Regions from separate parts of the Lysinibacillus sp. FSL M8-0355 genome, predicted to be linked through region 1. Evidence: predicted binding sites of a transcription regulator. Region 1 holds the regulator's gene; each other region holds the start of a gene.

Region 1 (5,739 bases):
TCTTGATTTTTCTTGGGTATCTGCTACGAAGCTTAATCCTTGCTTTGTCGCCACAGCAATATCATCTGTCTGCGAGGAAATAACCAATAGTGATGCTGCTGTTTCTTCACTAATAGAGTTGAGCTCCTCTGCTGTACTCTGAATGGTTGTAACAAGAGAGTTTTTTGTTGCATCAGCCACTGAGCGAATGCGTTCTTCTTCATTTTCATAGGCCTCAATCACAAGCTGTTGCTCGAAATTAATGATTTTACAAAAAGCATTTATGGCACGAATGGCATCTTGTTTTGAGATGTCCACTTCGCTCACAAAATTTGTGAATGTAGAAGTGAGTGATTGGAATGAGGCAATATACCATTTGGATTGTAAACCAATTCGCACGTGAGTCTCGGCAATTGCCTTTCTTTCGGCAATGTAGGCATCATTTATATGACTCTCAAAAATATCACTTAAATGTTTATGTAATGTAATTTTCAAACGGTCAATATGTGATGTTCTATTAATAATATCGATTAGATCTTGGCTCAAACTAATGGCAGCATAAAATTGCTCCACCATTGCAGGGATGAGATCCTTTGCAAGCGGTTGTAGTTGTTTTATGATTGCTAAATCGTCTACTGTTAAATTTAAAAGTTGCAATTGTTTTTGAAGATTCGGGTAGTTCGATACATCTAGTCGAACATCATTCTTAAAATTTTCAGGTGTTAATGTAATTGAATAGTTAGCACTACTGTTTTTGGAAAACCAACTCATTATTATTTGCTCCATTCCTAATATCCATAATAAATTGTAAGTAAAAAAGCCTTTTGAAATTTGTTAGGTTTGTAAATTTGATAAATAATTGGTATTAAATCTATTTTACTATTATTTGCTGAATATTTGGTTAAAAATTTGGTTATTTCTTTATTTTTTTACTTTATTGTCAGTTCAATTAGTGAAGCGAAGTAAATTTGAATTTAAAATAGGAAACCTGTAAAATACGAACTGTTTAGCAAGATAGAGACTGTACGTAAAAAGGGAGTAGAGGAGGTATTATATGGAGAAAAAGCGTTTTAAATTTGTCATCCCAGTCATGGTTATTGTCGCAATTGGCTCTGTTTATATGTTACGAAACTATTATGCTGAGGTACCCTCTGTTGAGCGATTATTAATTACAATCTGTGCAACTTTGGGATCAGGCGTACTAGCATACTTTTTATTTCCGCAGCAAGGTGATAATAAAATTGATGATAGGGGACCCTATTAACTTCTTGAAAAAGGAGACTGCTCGTTTCATGACAAAACGAGCAGCTTTTTTTTATGGTTTAAATAATTTAAACCAGCCTTTATGTTTAAAGATAGCTAGCATAAAGATCGCAATAATAATCATGGAGCCTAGTACAATAAAATAGCTGTAATGGCCATGAAGCTCAGGCATGTTATCAAAGTTCATACCATATACACCAGCAATAAAAGTAAGCGGGATAAAGATAGTTGATACAATGGTTAAAGTCATCATAATACCGTTCATGCGACTTGAGCTCATAGCCATATAGCTATCACGCATATCCGCTGTCAGTTCTCGATTGGATTCAACCATTTCAGTTAGTTTAATGAGATGGTCGTATATATCCCCGAAATAAGCTCTTTCTGATTTGTTTAAAGAAAAACGGTAAGAATTAAGAATTCGATATAAAAGATCTCGCATCGGTAAAATAGTGCGTCTAAGGTCAAGCAAATCGCTACGGAATTCGAAGACAATCTTCATGGCATTTACGTTGCTTTGGTATGTAAGTTCGCCTTCAAGTGCATTAAGATGATCTTCAATTTTATAAACAAGAGGGAAATAGCTATCCACGATTTTATCAATTGTTTGATATGTTAAATAAACCGTCCCCCGTTCCCAATTCTTTGGTTGGCTTGCTAGTATCTTTTGTACCTTATCTATTTCAGGAACAGGGTTTTTATGGAACGTCACAATAAATTTATTGGAGGCAAAAATATTAACCTCTTCTGCAGCAAGGTTCTCTTCATTTACTCGATGAATAACAAAGAAATGAAAATCATCATAGAAATCGAGCTTTGGGCGCTGTAATCGCATTAAGCAATCTTCAATAGCAAGCGGATGGAAATGGAAAAATGTATCTAATAATGATTCTTCTTCGGCTGTAGGGCAATTAAAATCAACCCAATACCATTCAAATTCTTGCTGATGTATAACTTCCAATGGAAAATCTTTTAGTAATTGTTGTTGTTTTGTAATACCAATGGTGCTTATCACGGTTTTCACCTCAAATTATTTACTACAAAATATTTATTTAGTGCCCCTCTTTAAAGCATACCCAACCAGCAAATAAAGTAGTGGCAAAAAATCTAGAAGGTTTTGTAAAGCCCGCCTTTTGTAGCAGTGTTAAAATATCCTCTTCACACATAAACGAAAGGGAGCGAATGGATTTTTCCATCTCTGCTACATCAGATGCAGAAAGCTTTGTATGTTGTAGCCAATAGGAACGCCATAAATCAAATTGTAGTTCAGTTTCTAAAGAGCCGGGCTGACCATATTTTGAGACAAGGACAAACGGTGCTCCAGGCTTTAAATGTCTTGCGATTTCTTCTAATGTAGATAGCTTTTCTTCATAACCCAGAATAAAATGCAGAACGAGAACACAACTTGCTGCATCGTATTTTATGGAGGGTAATTGAGTATCTAGTATTGTCCCTTGGTGGAAAGACAGCGTATTGGGTAGAGTGTGTAGACGTTCCTTTGCTATGCTGAGCATGGACTCTGATGGATCAATACCTGTGAATGACCAGTCGGGCCTTCCATCTGCAAGCTGTAAAATTTCATTGCCGCTTCCTGCACCCACAATTAACATATCAGCTTTATCTGGCAGTGTGGAATGATAAAAGGTTTGTATTAAACGTAGCATGGCATCATAGCTTGGCAATGTACGACGAATACCCTTTTCATATTCGTTTGCTAATGTGTTGTTAAATTCCATCTCTCATCACAGCCTTCCAAAAAAATTTTAATAAATCTTATTTAATGTGAAACTATTACGGGTATAGTTCCGTAAATAGTAGTACATAAAACATAGACAAAGTACAAAGAAAGGGTTGATATATATGGAGACTAAATGGTCTAAAGTAATCATACACGCAAGTGCATTTTTTGCGCCATGGTTAGTACCTATTATTTTCTTCTTAATTAGTTCGGATGAGGAAGTGAAGGCGATTTCTATTCAAGCATTGCTCTTCCAAATTGTTATGGGTATTTTAATCGCTATCTCAGTTGTTTTAAGTTTTGTTCTTATTGGGTTACCGTTTTTAATCATTTTCGGCATCATGTTATTTGTTGTACCAATTATCGGTATCGTAAAAGCATTGTCTGATGAGCCTTGGCGTTATCCAATTGTTGGTCGTTGGGTATAATTTTCATAGACGCAAGTATATGCTAGTTGCATATGCTTGCGTTTTTTCTATGACTAATAAGGGTACATTAGGTATATGAGCAAATTATAACCCGCGCAGTTTTAACTGAAAAAGTGCTGTTTTTCGTACTAAAATAGGCATTTTAAGACTTTTCACTTTTCTATGGGCGAAATCATTGCAATTTTTTTGAAGCGTTTTGTATAATATACTAAAAGAAAGTCAAAGATAGTCAAAGTCAGTGAAGCAAGCGAGGTGTATTCCTAAAATGCGTAATATATCAGACATCATAGAAGGTTACTTAAAGCAAGTACTTGAATTAGGTGGAGAAGGGCATATTGAAATTAAACGGAGTGAGATTGCTGATAAATTTCAATGTGTGCCATCACAAATAAATTATGTAATTAATACAAGATTTACTGCCGAGCGAGGTTACCTTGTTGAGAGCAAACGTGGTGGTGGTGGGTACATACGAATTTTACGTGTCCGCGCGCATTCACAGATTGATTTAATCGACGATGTTCTCAGACAAATAGAAGGTGGAGCATCTCAAACGATGGCAGAAGATTTAGTATATCGGCTCATCGATGAGCAGGTAATTTCAAAACGAGAAGCGAAATTAATGTTAGCAGCAATTGATCGCTCCACAATCGATTTACATCTCCCTTTAAGAGATACTATTCGAGCAAAGATCTTGCGAGCAATGCTGACAACAATCAAATATGAACAGCAAAAAGAGTGAGGTGATGGAAATGATATGCGAACATTGTAAACAACGTAATGCGACAGTTACAGTAACACAAGTTCAAAATGGGCAAAAGGTGGAGCACCATTATTGTGACGTCTGCGCCTCACAGTTCCATCCATTTCATGCAGAGTTTAAACAAGAGCCTGTGTCTATTCAACAACTATTGTCAAACTGGTTCGGCTCGCCTACATGGCAAAAGGTGGGGGAAAAACAACAAGTTCAACCACAACAGCAAACATGCCCACAATGTGGATTTTCGTATAAACAATTTTTAAAAGAAGGTAAATTTGGATGCCCGAGCTGTTATGACACCTTTAGTGAGCATTTGCCTAAGCTCTTTAATCGCATACAGGCAGGCCCTCAACACATTGGTAAAATGCCTGGTGCTCGCAGTAATGTGTATGTCATTAAAAAGCAAATAGAGGATATCCGCAAGCGTATGAAGGCCGCTGTAGCAGAAGAACAATTTGAGGAGGCGGCGAAGCTCCGTGATGAAGTTAAAGAGCTAGAGAAGCATCTACAATTTGAAGGTGGTGATGTGTCATGATGATTGATTCATTTTTAGAGCGTGCGACCCCAACGTGGATGCATATCAAGGATGATTATTCAGATATTGTCATTAGTACACGTATTCGCCTTGCTCGAAATTTAGATGGCTATCGATTTCCATTAGCTTTCTCAGAGAATGAGGCACTGCAGGTGGAACAGGCAGTTACACATGCACTAAGTGATAGCCCAACGCTTCAAAATGATTATGCTTATTTTGCTATTAAGGATTTAACGCCTCTACAGCGTCAAATTCTTGTAGAAAAGCATTTGATTAGTCCACAGCTGGCTAAAAAAGAGCAAGTAGGTTCTATACTTCTTTCTGAAGATGAATCCGTTAGCATTATGGTGAATGAAGAGGATCATTTACGCATTCAATGTATGACAGCAAGCTTTCAACTTCAAAGTGCCTATGAACAAGCAAATAAAATTGATCGTATCCTAGAGAAAGTATTACCGTATGCCTTTCGAGATACTTTTGGCTATTTAACAAGTTGTCCGACGAATATTGGCACGGGTCTTCGCGCATCGGTCATGATGCATCTACCCGCACTGACATTAACCGGGCAAATGAATCAAATTATTAATGCCATGACTCGCTTAGGAATGACTGTAAGAGGTATATATGGAGAAGGCAGCGAAAATTTAGGAAATGTTTATCAAGTGTCGAATCAAATTACACTTGGGAAGACAGAAGAAGACATTTTAGCAGACATACAAAGTGTCGCTGAAAAGATTATCCAAAAAGAGCGACACGCAAGAGGGAAGTTGATGGAAAAGGCAGAGCTTGCTCTAGAAGATAGAGTATATCGGGCTTTAGGTACCCTTACACATGCGAGAATTCTAACAAGTGAGGAAGCCGCTACCTGTCTATCTAATGTTCGTTTAGGAGTAGATCTACAGTTAATTGATGGGATTCAAGCAACAACCTTAAATGAATGTGTTGTTAGTATGCAACCAGGTTTTTTACAGCACTATGCAGGTGAGGCACTGCCCCCTGCTGAACGGGATCGTGTCCGAGCGGAAATGCTCCGTGAGGC
Region 2 (5,739 bases), 3.9 Mb from region 1:
TCGTTTTTGACATTTTTTCAGGTGGTAGCTCTAATCGCTCACGAGCAGATTCCATAATTCGTATATTTGCCTGATGCGGCACTAAAAAATCTACGTCTTCTTTTGTTAATCCTGCTTTCTCTAACACATTGACAGCCGATTCACCCATTTGACGTACAGCAAACTTAAACACTTCACGGCCATTCATTGCAATTGTGTCTTGCTGTGTTAAATAAAGGTTTTTGCCGCCTGTACCATCTGCACCAAGTTCAAATGATACAATACCTCTGCCTTCAGATACTGGCCCAACAATGGCTGCACTAGCACCATCACCGAATAAAACAGCTGTATTACGATCCTTCCAATCAATGACTTTCGACAGCTTTTCTACACCTACTACTAAGACATATTTATAAGTATTTGCCTCTACAAAGTGCTTCGCTGTCACTAAGCTATATATAAATCCTGCACATGCCGCTGCTTGATCCATCGCCGCCGCATTCACTGCTCCGATTTGTTCCTGAACCATACATGCTACACTTGGAAAAGTTTGATCCTGTGTGACAGTTGCTACAAGTATTAAACCAATTTCCTCTGGCGTAATACCCGCTTTTGCAATAGCTTCTTTAGCAGCTGCTACTGCTAAATCTGAAGTTTCCTGATCCTCTGCCGCAAAATGACGTTCTTCAATGCCTGTTCGAGTTCGAATCCATTCATCTGAAGTATCCATTATTTTTTCCAAATCAAAATTTGTAACGACCTTCTCAGGAACATATTTGCCAATTCCTATAATACCAGCGTTCATATAGCAACCCCTCAGCTTTCTTACTATCAATTATTAGTAACTGGTCATAATTATAACGCATACGAAAGGAAGGACGCAAGATGATTTAAAATTAATGTGTTTTGGACGTGGTGGAGATTTTATTTTTGGTGATGGCTGACTCTTTATTAGGTTAGGCGAGAGTTTTGGCATTATCGTCGTTTTCGAGCGGGTGAACTTCTACGTCATAGTACTGTTCACCTTTTTATGAGCGGAGTGTCTTTCTTAGGGGCGCTTTCTACTAGCTCTGAGCCAAGTCCCTACTATAATTAGAGCGCTTCTTCACTCGTTACGAGCAAAAACCCTAATCGAGACAAATTCCCCTGACTCTTCTTCATTACAAAACACACACTAACTTCCTATCATTAAACATCAGCATACCTTCTACAATCAAATGCTACGATATACCGTTGAATATAAATTGCAGATCCTCGTATTTGTTGTGACAAATTCGCCATGTTTCACATAAAAGGTTCATTTTTTTTCGATTTATGTTATGATATGATAATGAATATGAGTAAAACCTTATAATGAAAAAAGTTCGGTTGAGGTGAAATTAATGCAATATATCGTAACGTTCATATGGTCATTCCTACTAGTTTCTATGTTAAACTACGTAGTCAGCTCTGTACTTGGTGTACCATTCGATTTTAAAACAGGGGCAATCGTTTCCGTTGTATTCTCCATTCTAATCTTTATTATTGGAGCAATCATTCCAAACGACCCTACACCAGAAGCTGCAGACCATCATTAATTTATCTAGAAAAAACCTGTTCAGCATATTGCCGAACAGGTTTTTTCTGTTATTTTTCCACAACACATTGACCATCACGCATTTTCACATGCAAAGTTTCTCCTGGTAAAACCTCACCACGAAGCAGTTCTCTAGCTACTGCTGTTTCGATATGTCGTTGTACAAAGCGTTTTAATGGTCTCGCTCCAAACTGAGCATCCGCTCCTTGCTGTACTACCCAGTCAATAACCTCTTGCTCGACAGATAAAGTAATTTCCTGTTCTGCCACACGTTTAATCAGTTGCTCCACGTACTTCCAAGCAATCGCAGTAAAATGCTTTGTAGATAAAGCATGGAAAAAGATAATGTCATCCATACGGTTTAATAATTCTGGTTTAAAATGTTGGCGTAGGGCCGCCATGACTAAGTCTTCAACAGCATTATCGCCTTCTTTTGCCTCCATTAAATAACTAGAGCCAATATTGGATGTTAGAATGACCACTGTATTTGTAAAATTCACCATACGTCCCTGACTATCTGTAATGCGGCCATCATCTAAAATTTGTAATAAAATATTCGCCACATCTGGATGCGCTTTTTCAATTTCATCTAGGAGGACCACGGAATATGGATTTCGGCGTACAGCTTCTGTTAATTGTCCGCCCTCCTCATAACCTACATAGCCTGGAGGAGCACCAACGAGACGAGACACACTATGTTTCTCCATGTATTCACTCATATCAATTCGAATAAAGTGATCTTCTGCATCAAATAACTGCGCAGCAAGTGCCTTAGCAAGCTCAGTTTTACCAACACCTGTTGGACCTAAGAATAAAAAGCTACCAATCGGACGATGTGGATCTTTAATACCTGCACGTGCACGCCATACAGCTTCTGTTACTAATTGTACTGCTGTGTCTTGACCGACTACTCTTTCATGTAATGTATCCTTTAATCGTAGAAGTTTTTCACGCTCTCCTTCTACTAATTTTGTTACAGGAATTCCTGTCCAGCGGGAAACGATCGCAGCAATTTCATCTGCCGTTACTTCTTCACGTAAAATGCGGGATTCTGCCCCATTTTCTAACTGTTTTTCGAGTTCCTGAATTTCCTTTTCTAATGTTGGGATTTTGCCATGGCGTAATTCGGCAGCTTTATTTAAATCATATTTACTTTCTGCTTCATCTAAATCACGACGGTATTTATCTAATGTTTCCCGTTTTTTCTGAATGTCGTGTAGCATTTCTTTTTCTGCTTCCCATTGTTGGCGCATGCCCTCTGAGGATTCTTTTAATTTTGTTAATTCCTCACGCAATTGCTCTAGACGTTTTTTACTTGCCTCGTCCTTTTCCTTACGTAATGCCTGTTCTTCAATCTCAAGCTGCATAATGCGACGTGTCACTGCATCTAATTCCTGTGGCATCGAATCAATTTCTGTACGAATCATCGCACAAGCCTCATCAATTAAATCAATTGCCTTATCAGGTAAAAATCGCTCTGTAATATATCGGTTGGACAGTTCTGCTGCCGCAACAATTGCTCTGTCATGAATTCGTACTGCATGATGTAATTCAAAGCGTTCTTTTAAGCCCCGTAAAATGGAAACCGTATCCTCAATCGAAGGCTCACGTACAAGAACTTGCTGGAATCGTCGCTCTAAAGCAGGATCTTTTTCAATGTACATCCGATACTCATCTAGTGTTGTAGCACCAATACAATGTAGTTCACCGCGTGCAAGCATAGGCTTGAGCATATTCCCTGCATCCATAGCACCGTCTGTTTTGCCTGCGCCGACGATGGTATGAATTTCATCAATAAATAAAATGATTTGTCCTTCTGAATCTTTCACCTCTTTTAACACACCTTTTAAGCGCTCTTCAAATTGGCCACGATAGCTTGCCCCTGCAATTAAAGCACTCATATCTAGCTCATATAACACACATTCTTTCAAGCCCTCTGGCACATCGCCTTTCACAATACGCTGTGCTAAACCCTCAACAATCGCTGTTTTACCAACTCCTGGTTCACCAATTAATACAGGATTATTTTTCGTTTTGCGTGTTAAAATACGAATGACATTTCGAATTTCCTCATCACGCCCGATAACAGGGTCCATTTTGCCGTTTTTAACTTCTTCAATCAAATTTCGTCCAAATTGCTCTAGTGGTTTTTTGTTATCTGTTTGTTGAAATTGCATAGCTAGCACTCCTTTACCATCATGTTTCTTATCATTGTTATACCCATTCTTGTTCTTTTAAAAAGTTTGACCTTTTTTGACTAACTTTATTTTACATCAATCGACATTGCTTCGCAAAGAAATCGCACTAAAATTTTTTCACGGATTATGGAAATTTACGTTATAATAATGGTATGTTTCTATGTTTTAGTATCGAAAAATCCACTATCCTTTTGTAATAATTGCCGTTTATTACAAAAAGAAAGCGATGTGTTGGAGATATGGTTTTAATGGATAATATGTTTGAAAAAATGAAGGATCTATTTCAAAAGCATGGTGTTTTTATCAAAGTGAATAAAGGAAATAAAATTTTTCTAGAGGGTGAACGGGCAAAAGAAATTTATTACATCCAATCTGGTGTGATTTCGATAAGCCAAGAAACCGAAACTGGCAAGGAATTAACTATTCGTATTTGTGGTCCTGACAGTATAATTGGAGAGGGGTCATTATTTTGTAACCTAGTCTATAATTCCATGACTGCAAAGGTATTAGAGCCTTCTACGATGTATGTGTTAAGTCGTAAATCATTGGAGCATTTACTAGAAGATCAGCCTACTGTTATGGTGGAATATATAAAGTGGTTGCAAACAGAAAACTTAAAGCATCAAAGTCGTTTGCGTGATTTAGTGTTAAATGGAAAAAAAGGTGCTTTATTTTCAACGCTCATTCGGCTTTCCAATACGTATGGTAAACCTTTAGAAAATGGCTCAATTTTTATTGATTTCCAGCTAACAAATACGGAAATTGCGAATTTGTGTGCAACAAGTCGTGAAATGATTAATCGCATGTTGAATGATTTAAAAAAACACGATATTATCACTTTTGATAAAGGCTTTATTACAATTCATGATTTACAATTTTTAAAAAATGAAATTGCTTGTGAAAATTGTCCATTACAAATATGCCGTATCGATTAATTTCGTTACAAACGAAATCCCTGCCTATAAAATATAGCAGGGATTTTATCGTGTTGAAAAACAAAACCATCCATAGCATTTTTGTGAAAGGTGAAAATGGATTTCCGTCGCAGGCTACTTGCTTTCTTGAAGGCGAGCGCCGAGCCGCTTCCTCCGTGAAGGGGCTCGCCTGTCTCGCTATCCCACGGGAGTCAAGTAGCCTTCCACTCCAACCCATAAAAATATTTCTTTTTAGCAAGGTTTTCAAATAAAGTGAATGTATTCACTACTGGTGTTGTCACTCATCACTTCTCCACATTGAAAATAAGAGTCTATCCTTTTACCACATGGGTGATTGGAGCAGCGGCTTATCGGACGCCCCCTGGAAAGGACGCTGGCGGAACGGAAATCAACCCCTCGCCTTGCTAAAGGTTCTTTTTCTACTATGAACATCATCTTTTTTCAACAACATGAAATCCCTGCCTATAAAATAAGCAGGGATTTTTAATGTTGCAATTTTAGCGTACGCCTAATGCCATTTTTGCATAGCGTGACATTTTGTCTTTTGACCAAGGTGGATTCCATACAATGTTAACATTTGTACTTTTCACTTCTGGAAGTTCCCCTAATGCCGTATTCACCTGATCCACAATAACTGGCCCAAGTGGGCATCCCATCGATGTTAATGTCATCGTAACAGTTGCTACACCTTCATCATCTAAATCTACATCATATACTAAACCTAAGTTGACGATATCAATCCCAAGCTCAGGGTCAATTACATTTTCTAAAGCACCAAACATGCTATCTTTCATATCTTGATCCATTCGTATTTCTCCTTCCATCATAGTGTTAACCTTATCATAGCAGATGCATCCTGTTATGCCAAATGCTGTGCAAGCCAGTCTGTTGCTGCTAGCATACCGTCACGTGGGACTGCATGTCCTGCCTTTTTGTTCACCATAAACTTTAAATATTCAGGGCTTGCTTGATAGTATTCCCGTAATGTCTCATAAAATTTATACGTTTCTTGGAAAGGTACTGTTTTATCTAATTCTCCATGCCAAAAGAA
Region 3 (5,739 bases), 740 kb from region 1:
GGTGATCATGTAACAGCCATACATAAGCATGTTGGCGGCGATTTTATTGATTCTATTTTAGTAAACGACGAAGAACTCCCTAACCCTGTAAAAGAACTATATAAAGAAGAAAGAGCAGAGCCAGTGACATTTGATGTGGCAAAGCTTGAAAGTATGGGCTTAGAGGTTATACAACGTGATATTGCTACAATTCGGTCAGATGGGACTGTTCGACATAATGCTATCAATGTTGCAGAATGGCTGGTAGATTATGCTGATATTTACCAGCAAAAAGTAAGAAGACCCATTATAGAAACATAATGGATTGATTGTATATGGTAAGATGAACATATACATAGAAATCATGATTGAAAGGGGGGCATGATATGTCTTTTGCTTCTGAAACAAAAAAGGAATTAACGCAAATAGAAGCGGACAATCATTGTATGAAAGCAGAAGTTTCTGCCCTAATTCGTATGAATGGTTCATTATCCTTTGCAAATAAACAACTAAGTTTAGACGTGCAAACTGAAAACGCTGCAATTGCTAGAAGACTATATACGATTATGAAAAAATTGTATCCGTACAATGTAGAATTGCTTGTTCGTAAGAAGATGCGACTGAAAAAAAATAACGTGTATATTTGCCGTGTAAGAGAAGGTGCGCGCGAGCTGCTAATTGATTTAGAAATCATCTCAGACGACTTTCAATTTAACCATACAATCTCAAGAAAGCTCATCAAAAAGAGTGGTCAAAAAAGAGCTTATTTAAGAGGAGCATTTTTAGCAGGAGGTTCTGTCAACAATCCAGAAACATCAGCCTACCATTTAGAGATTTATTCTTTGTATAAAGAGCATGGTGAGGCATTGATGGATTTGATGAATGAATTTGAACTTAATGCCAAAACAATTGAACGAAAAAAAGGTTTTGTCACCTATTTAAAGGAAGCAGAGAAAATTTCAGATTTCCTTAATATTGTTGGCGCACATCAGGCCATGATGAAGTTTGAGGATGTGCGCATATTGCGAGATATGCGAAATAGCGTCAACCGTATTGTGAACTGTGAAACAGCCAACTTAAACAAAACTATTGGTGCAGCATTACGACAGGTAGAGAATATTCGATTTATTGAAAATTCAATTGGTCTGGATCAGCTACCAGAAAAGCTACGTGAAATAGCACGTCTACGGGTAGAATATCAGGATGTGACATTAAAAGAGCTTGGTGAAATGGTATCAAGTGGAACGGTTAGTAAATCAGGTGTTAACCATCGATTGAGAAAAATTGATGAGATTGCTGATGCATTAAGACGCGGTGAAAAAATAGGTGGTTAAGTTTTCATACTTTTCAGGTATGAATGTCATGCGTAATCGCTTATTGTTCTTTTGCTAGTAAGTGAGGTAAGATAAAACTAATAGATGAACGGTAGTGAAGGGGAGTTTTGAGTATGATTGAGAGAAGAGTCCAGGTCAAATTAAAATTAGGACTACAAGCTAGACAAGCAGCACTATTTGTGCAGGAAGCAAATCGTTTTAGTGCGGATATCTTTCTGGAAAAAGACGAGAAAAAAGTAAATGCCAAATCCATTATGGGTGTCATGAGCTTAGCAGTCGCTAAAGGCACTGAAGTTACTTTAAGTAGTGACGGCAGCGATGCGGAGCAAGCGGTTACAGCATTGGCTACAATTATCGAAAATGAAGACTAACATTCATTGAACACAAAAGGCATCACAGAGCAAATCTGTGATGCCTTCATAGTGTTGAAAAACAAAACCATCCATAGCGTTTTTGTGAAAGGTGAAAATGGATTTCCATTGCAGGCTACTTGCTTTCCAGTGGGCGAGCGCCGAGCAGCTTCCTCCGCTACCGCTCCGTTTAGAGGCTCGCCTGTCTCGCTATCCCACGGGAGTCAAGTAGCCTTCCACCCCAATCCATAAAAATGTTTCTTTTTAGAAAGGTTTTCAAATAAAGTGAAGGTATTCACTACGCTTTATGGAGAAGTGTTGTCATCCATCACTTCTCCGCATTGAAAATAAGAGCCTATCCTCTTTCTAATTTTGTTCAGGAAAAGACACTTTTGCAGAATGGTTGATGGGAGTGGAGCCAGCGTCACTCCTAGGGGATTAGCGTCCTAGAGAAGCCCCTGGAGCGAATGCAGTGATCAGCGGACGCCCACTGGAAAGGACGCTGGCGGAACGGAAATCAACCCCTCGCCTTTCAAAATGGCTGTTTCTGTCGTTGACATCACCTTTTTCAACAACACGAAAGGCATCACAGAGCGAGTCTGTGATGCCTTCTCATTTTTATTTATTATCGCTACGGTGCATAATGTGATCGATTAAACCATATTCTTTAGCACGTTCAGCAGTCATGAAATTATCACGATCTGTGTCTCTAGCAATGACTTCAAGTGGTTGGCCTGTGCGTTCAGATAAAATGCCATTTAATTTTTCACGTAAGAATAAAATACGTTTAGCAGCAATTTCAATTTCTGTCGCTTGACCTTGTGCGCCACCTAGTGGTTGGTGAATCATTACTTCTGCATTTGGTAATGCAAAACGTTTACCAGGCTCACCAGCAGCTAGTAAGAAAGCACCCATTGATGCAGCCATACCAATACAAATTGTTTGAACTTGTGGTTTAATGATTTGCATTGTGTCATAAATAGCCATACCAGCCGTAATTGATCCACCTGGTGAATTAATGTAAAGAGAGATATCTTTATCTGGATCTTCCGCTTGTAGGAAAAGAAGTTGTGCAACAATGGAGTTAGCCACATTGTCATCAATAGCGCTTCCTAAAAGAATAATACGGTCTTTAAGTAGACGTGAATAAATGTCATATGCACGTTCACCGCGACTTGTTTGTTCAATAACTGTAGGAATTAAATTCATGTTAAATCCTCCTTAAAAAACTAAATTCGAATACCTTTGCTGAAAATTTCCATTGTTATTTCAGCTGTATCCTTATCATACACATTATAGTCAGGGAAGGTCAAATATTAACCCTGCTAAAGTGAAATAAAAAAAATAAAATGTTTTTGCATTCTATGGTTGAATTATATGTGATAGGCTTGTATAATAATTGAGGTTATAAGTTTAAAGTACAGTACACTATTTTGCAGGTATGCTTCAAAAAATGAGGGTTATCTACATCATGCTTTTCGTAAGCCTAGAGTGAGTACTTTTTTTTTGTGCCTTTGCCCTCGTGGTGTAATGGATAACACGTAAGATTCCGGTTCTTGCACTGGGGGTTCGATTCCCTCCGAGGGCGCCATTTTACTGAATATAGATAGACTTGTTATAGCTCATCTCCTAATAAGTAGTTTAGCAGCCTGCTTAGCGGAGATCGAGAGGGAGATATAGGTGCAATACTGTCCTAGTTGGCATTATTCCCCTATTTATTCCTTTCAAACCTTCAAAAAAGCAATAACTCCAAATTATTTTTTAGTGGACATACTGTACGTGAAGACTAGAAATAGTCGAAAAAAAGAATCCTATCTGAGGGGATTCTTTTTTTTTGCCTAAATTTATCGAAATTTGGTGTGGATTGTAGTGTATATATATTAATTTTAGATTAGATTTCTTGTTATTTATACATGTTTCTTCTAATTATATAAGTTTATTATAAATTAATATGAAAAAATATTTAGTTTTATGCGAAAAGTTGTTGTCTAAATACTATAATATTAATATAATTGACCTAATAGTCTAACATTTCCGAATTGCGAAAAATAATACGCATTTCGGAAAATTATCGAAATAGGGGGAAATACAATGAAGAAAACAGGTTGGATGCTACTGATGATGGTTGCAGCATTAACATTAGCACTTGCAGGATGTGGTACAAAGGATGGTGCATCTTCAGGAAGCTCATCTTCAGAAGATGGTAAGAAAATATATAAAGTTGGTACAGAGGCAACTTTCGCACCATTTGAATCTGTTGACGATTCAGGGAAAATTGTGGGGATTGATGTCGATGTTTTAAAAGCTATTGCTGATGAAATGGACTTTGAAGTTGACTGGAATAACATTGGTTGGGAGCCAGTTTTCCAAACAATTAAAAACGGTGAAACAGATATTGGTGCTTCAGGAATCACAATTACTGAAGAGCGTAAAGAATCATTTGATTTTACAGAGCCTTATTATGAGTCTCAATTATTGATTGTTGTAAAAGAAGATTCAAAAATTAAATCTCTAGCTGAACTAAAAGATAAAAAGGTATCAGTACAAATTAATGCTACAGGTCATATGGCGGCGAAAAAGCTACAAGGGGAAGCAAGTACAAATATTATGGCGTTTGAAAGTCAACCAATCGCAATTCAAGAGATGTTAAACGGTAACGTTGATGCAGCTATTGGAGACAATGCGGTAGTTTACGAATACATTAAAGCGCATCCAGATCAAAAACTAAAAGTAATCGAAGATGATGCATTTGAAAAAGAATATTATGGCTTTATGGTTCAAAAAGGAAACAAAGAGCTATTAGATAAATTAAATGAAGGTCTTAAAAAGATTAAAGAAAACGGTAAATTAAAAGAAATTACAGGTTCTGATTTCAAGTAATAAATGAATGATGACGCCCCTAGTATGCTAGCGGCTCATTCACTTTAAAGGGGAAATGGGGTTTTCGGATGGACATCTTTGACTTACGCTGGGACATTGTCTGGAACTACCGAGATATGTTTATACGGGGTATTGGCGTAACAATTATTTTGACACTTAGTGGTTATTTTGGAGGTATTCTATTAGGACTATTTTTAGGCCTAGGAAAATTATCGAGTAAAAAATGGATTTATTGGCCATCAAAATTATATATCGATTTATTCCGTGGAACACCAATGCTTGTGCAAATTTTATTAATTCACTTAGCAGTTATTCCAACAATTTTTGGTCATTCTTTAGGATATATGGTGTCAGGGATTACAGCGCTCGTATTAAACTGTGCTGCTTACAATGCGGAAATTTTCCGTGCAGGTATTCAAAGTATTGCAAAGGGGCAAATGGAGGCAGCTCGTTCTTTAGGGTTAACACATAACCAAGCGATGCGTAAGGTCATTTTACCACAGGCATTTAGACGTATGATTCCACCATTAGGGAACGAATTTATCGCATTATTAAAAGATTCTTCATTAGTAACAGTTATTGCAGCACCAGATATTTTATACGCAAGTAAGGTAGTAGCAGGTGCAAGCTTCCGCTTCTGGGAACCGTACATCGTTGCTGCACTACTCTATTTAGTTTTAACATATGGTGTAACGAAGATCGTGGCATTTATCGAGAAACGATTTAGCAATAGTTATGTCCCTCGTAAAGCTAAGGCAGAAGGGCGGGAAGCAAGATGATAAAAATTGAAAACCTACACAAATATTTCGGAAAGCTTGAAGTATTAAAAGGCATTGATTATGAAATCCAAGAGAAACAAGTTGTTTGTGTGATTGGACCATCTGGCTCAGGCAAAAGTACATTTTTACGATGCATCAATATGCTAGAAGATGTAACAGATGGTGCTATTTATATTGAAAATGTGAAAATTAATGCGCCAAAAACGAATATCAATGAGATTCGGGCAGAAGTTGGCATGGTGTTTCAACAATTTAATCTATTCCCGCATATGACAGTTATCGATAATGTCACGATGGCCCCTATGCAAATTCGTAAAATGAGTCGTCCAGAAGCTGAAGAATTAGGGCATGAGCTGTTAAAAAAGGTTGGACTCGACAGCAAGGCATATAACTATCCTGAGCAGCTATCGGGTGGTC

Evidence for each region. The regulator CtsR, encoded in region 1, represses protease genes until heat stress. The targets are predictions, from matches to a motif close to ATGGTCAATAAAGGTCAAACA.
Region 2: MKY46_RS03690 (ATP-dependent Clp protease ATP-binding subunit) is a predicted target of CtsR. The motif match lies at 3,796-3,816, and genes of this name have one in related genera.
Region 3: clpP (ATP-dependent Clp endopeptidase proteolytic subunit ClpP) is a predicted target of CtsR. The motif match lies at 2,959-2,979, and genes of this name have one in related genera.

What each region holds. Positions count from the first base shown of each region.
Region 1 is NZ_JBBPAI010000001.1:4,676,132-4,681,870, reverse strand. It holds gene MKY46_RS22980 (globin-coupled sensor protein) at 1-750, opposite strand, end outside; gene MKY46_RS22975 (hypothetical protein) at 1,034-1,243, shown strand; gene corA (magnesium/cobalt transporter CorA) at 1,295-2,257, opposite strand; gene MKY46_RS22965 (class I SAM-dependent methyltransferase) at 2,295-2,978, opposite strand; gene MKY46_RS22960 (DUF4870 domain-containing protein) at 3,103-3,408, shown strand; gene MKY46_RS22955 (CtsR family transcriptional regulator) at 3,674-4,147, shown strand; gene MKY46_RS22950 (UvrB/UvrC motif-containing protein) at 4,158-4,700, shown strand; gene MKY46_RS22945 (protein arginine kinase) at 4,697-5,739, shown strand, end outside.
Region 2 is NZ_JBBPAI010000001.1:789,467-795,205, reverse strand. It holds gene MKY46_RS03700 (beta-ketoacyl-ACP synthase III) at 1-784, opposite strand, end outside; gene MKY46_RS03695 (YjzD family protein) at 1,362-1,556, shown strand; gene MKY46_RS03690 (ATP-dependent Clp protease ATP-binding subunit) at 1,606-3,732, opposite strand; gene MKY46_RS03685 (Crp/Fnr family transcriptional regulator) at 4,002-4,688, shown strand; gene MKY46_RS03680 (metal-sulfur cluster assembly factor) at 5,186-5,494, opposite strand; gene MKY46_RS03675 (prolyl oligopeptidase family serine peptidase) at 5,548-5,739, opposite strand, start outside.
Region 3 is NZ_JBBPAI010000001.1:3,934,818-3,940,556, reverse strand. It holds gene MKY46_RS19225 (gluconeogenesis factor YvcK family protein) at 1-300, shown strand, start outside; gene whiA (DNA-binding protein WhiA) at 366-1,313, shown strand; gene MKY46_RS19215 (HPr family phosphocarrier protein) at 1,427-1,684, shown strand; gene clpP (ATP-dependent Clp endopeptidase proteolytic subunit ClpP) at 2,282-2,872, opposite strand; tRNA gene MKY46_RS19205 (tRNA-Arg) at 3,180-3,254, shown strand; gene MKY46_RS19200 (basic amino acid ABC transporter substrate-binding protein) at 3,755-4,543, shown strand; gene MKY46_RS19195 (amino acid ABC transporter permease) at 4,612-5,322, shown strand; gene MKY46_RS19190 (amino acid ABC transporter ATP-binding protein) at 5,319-5,739, shown strand, end outside.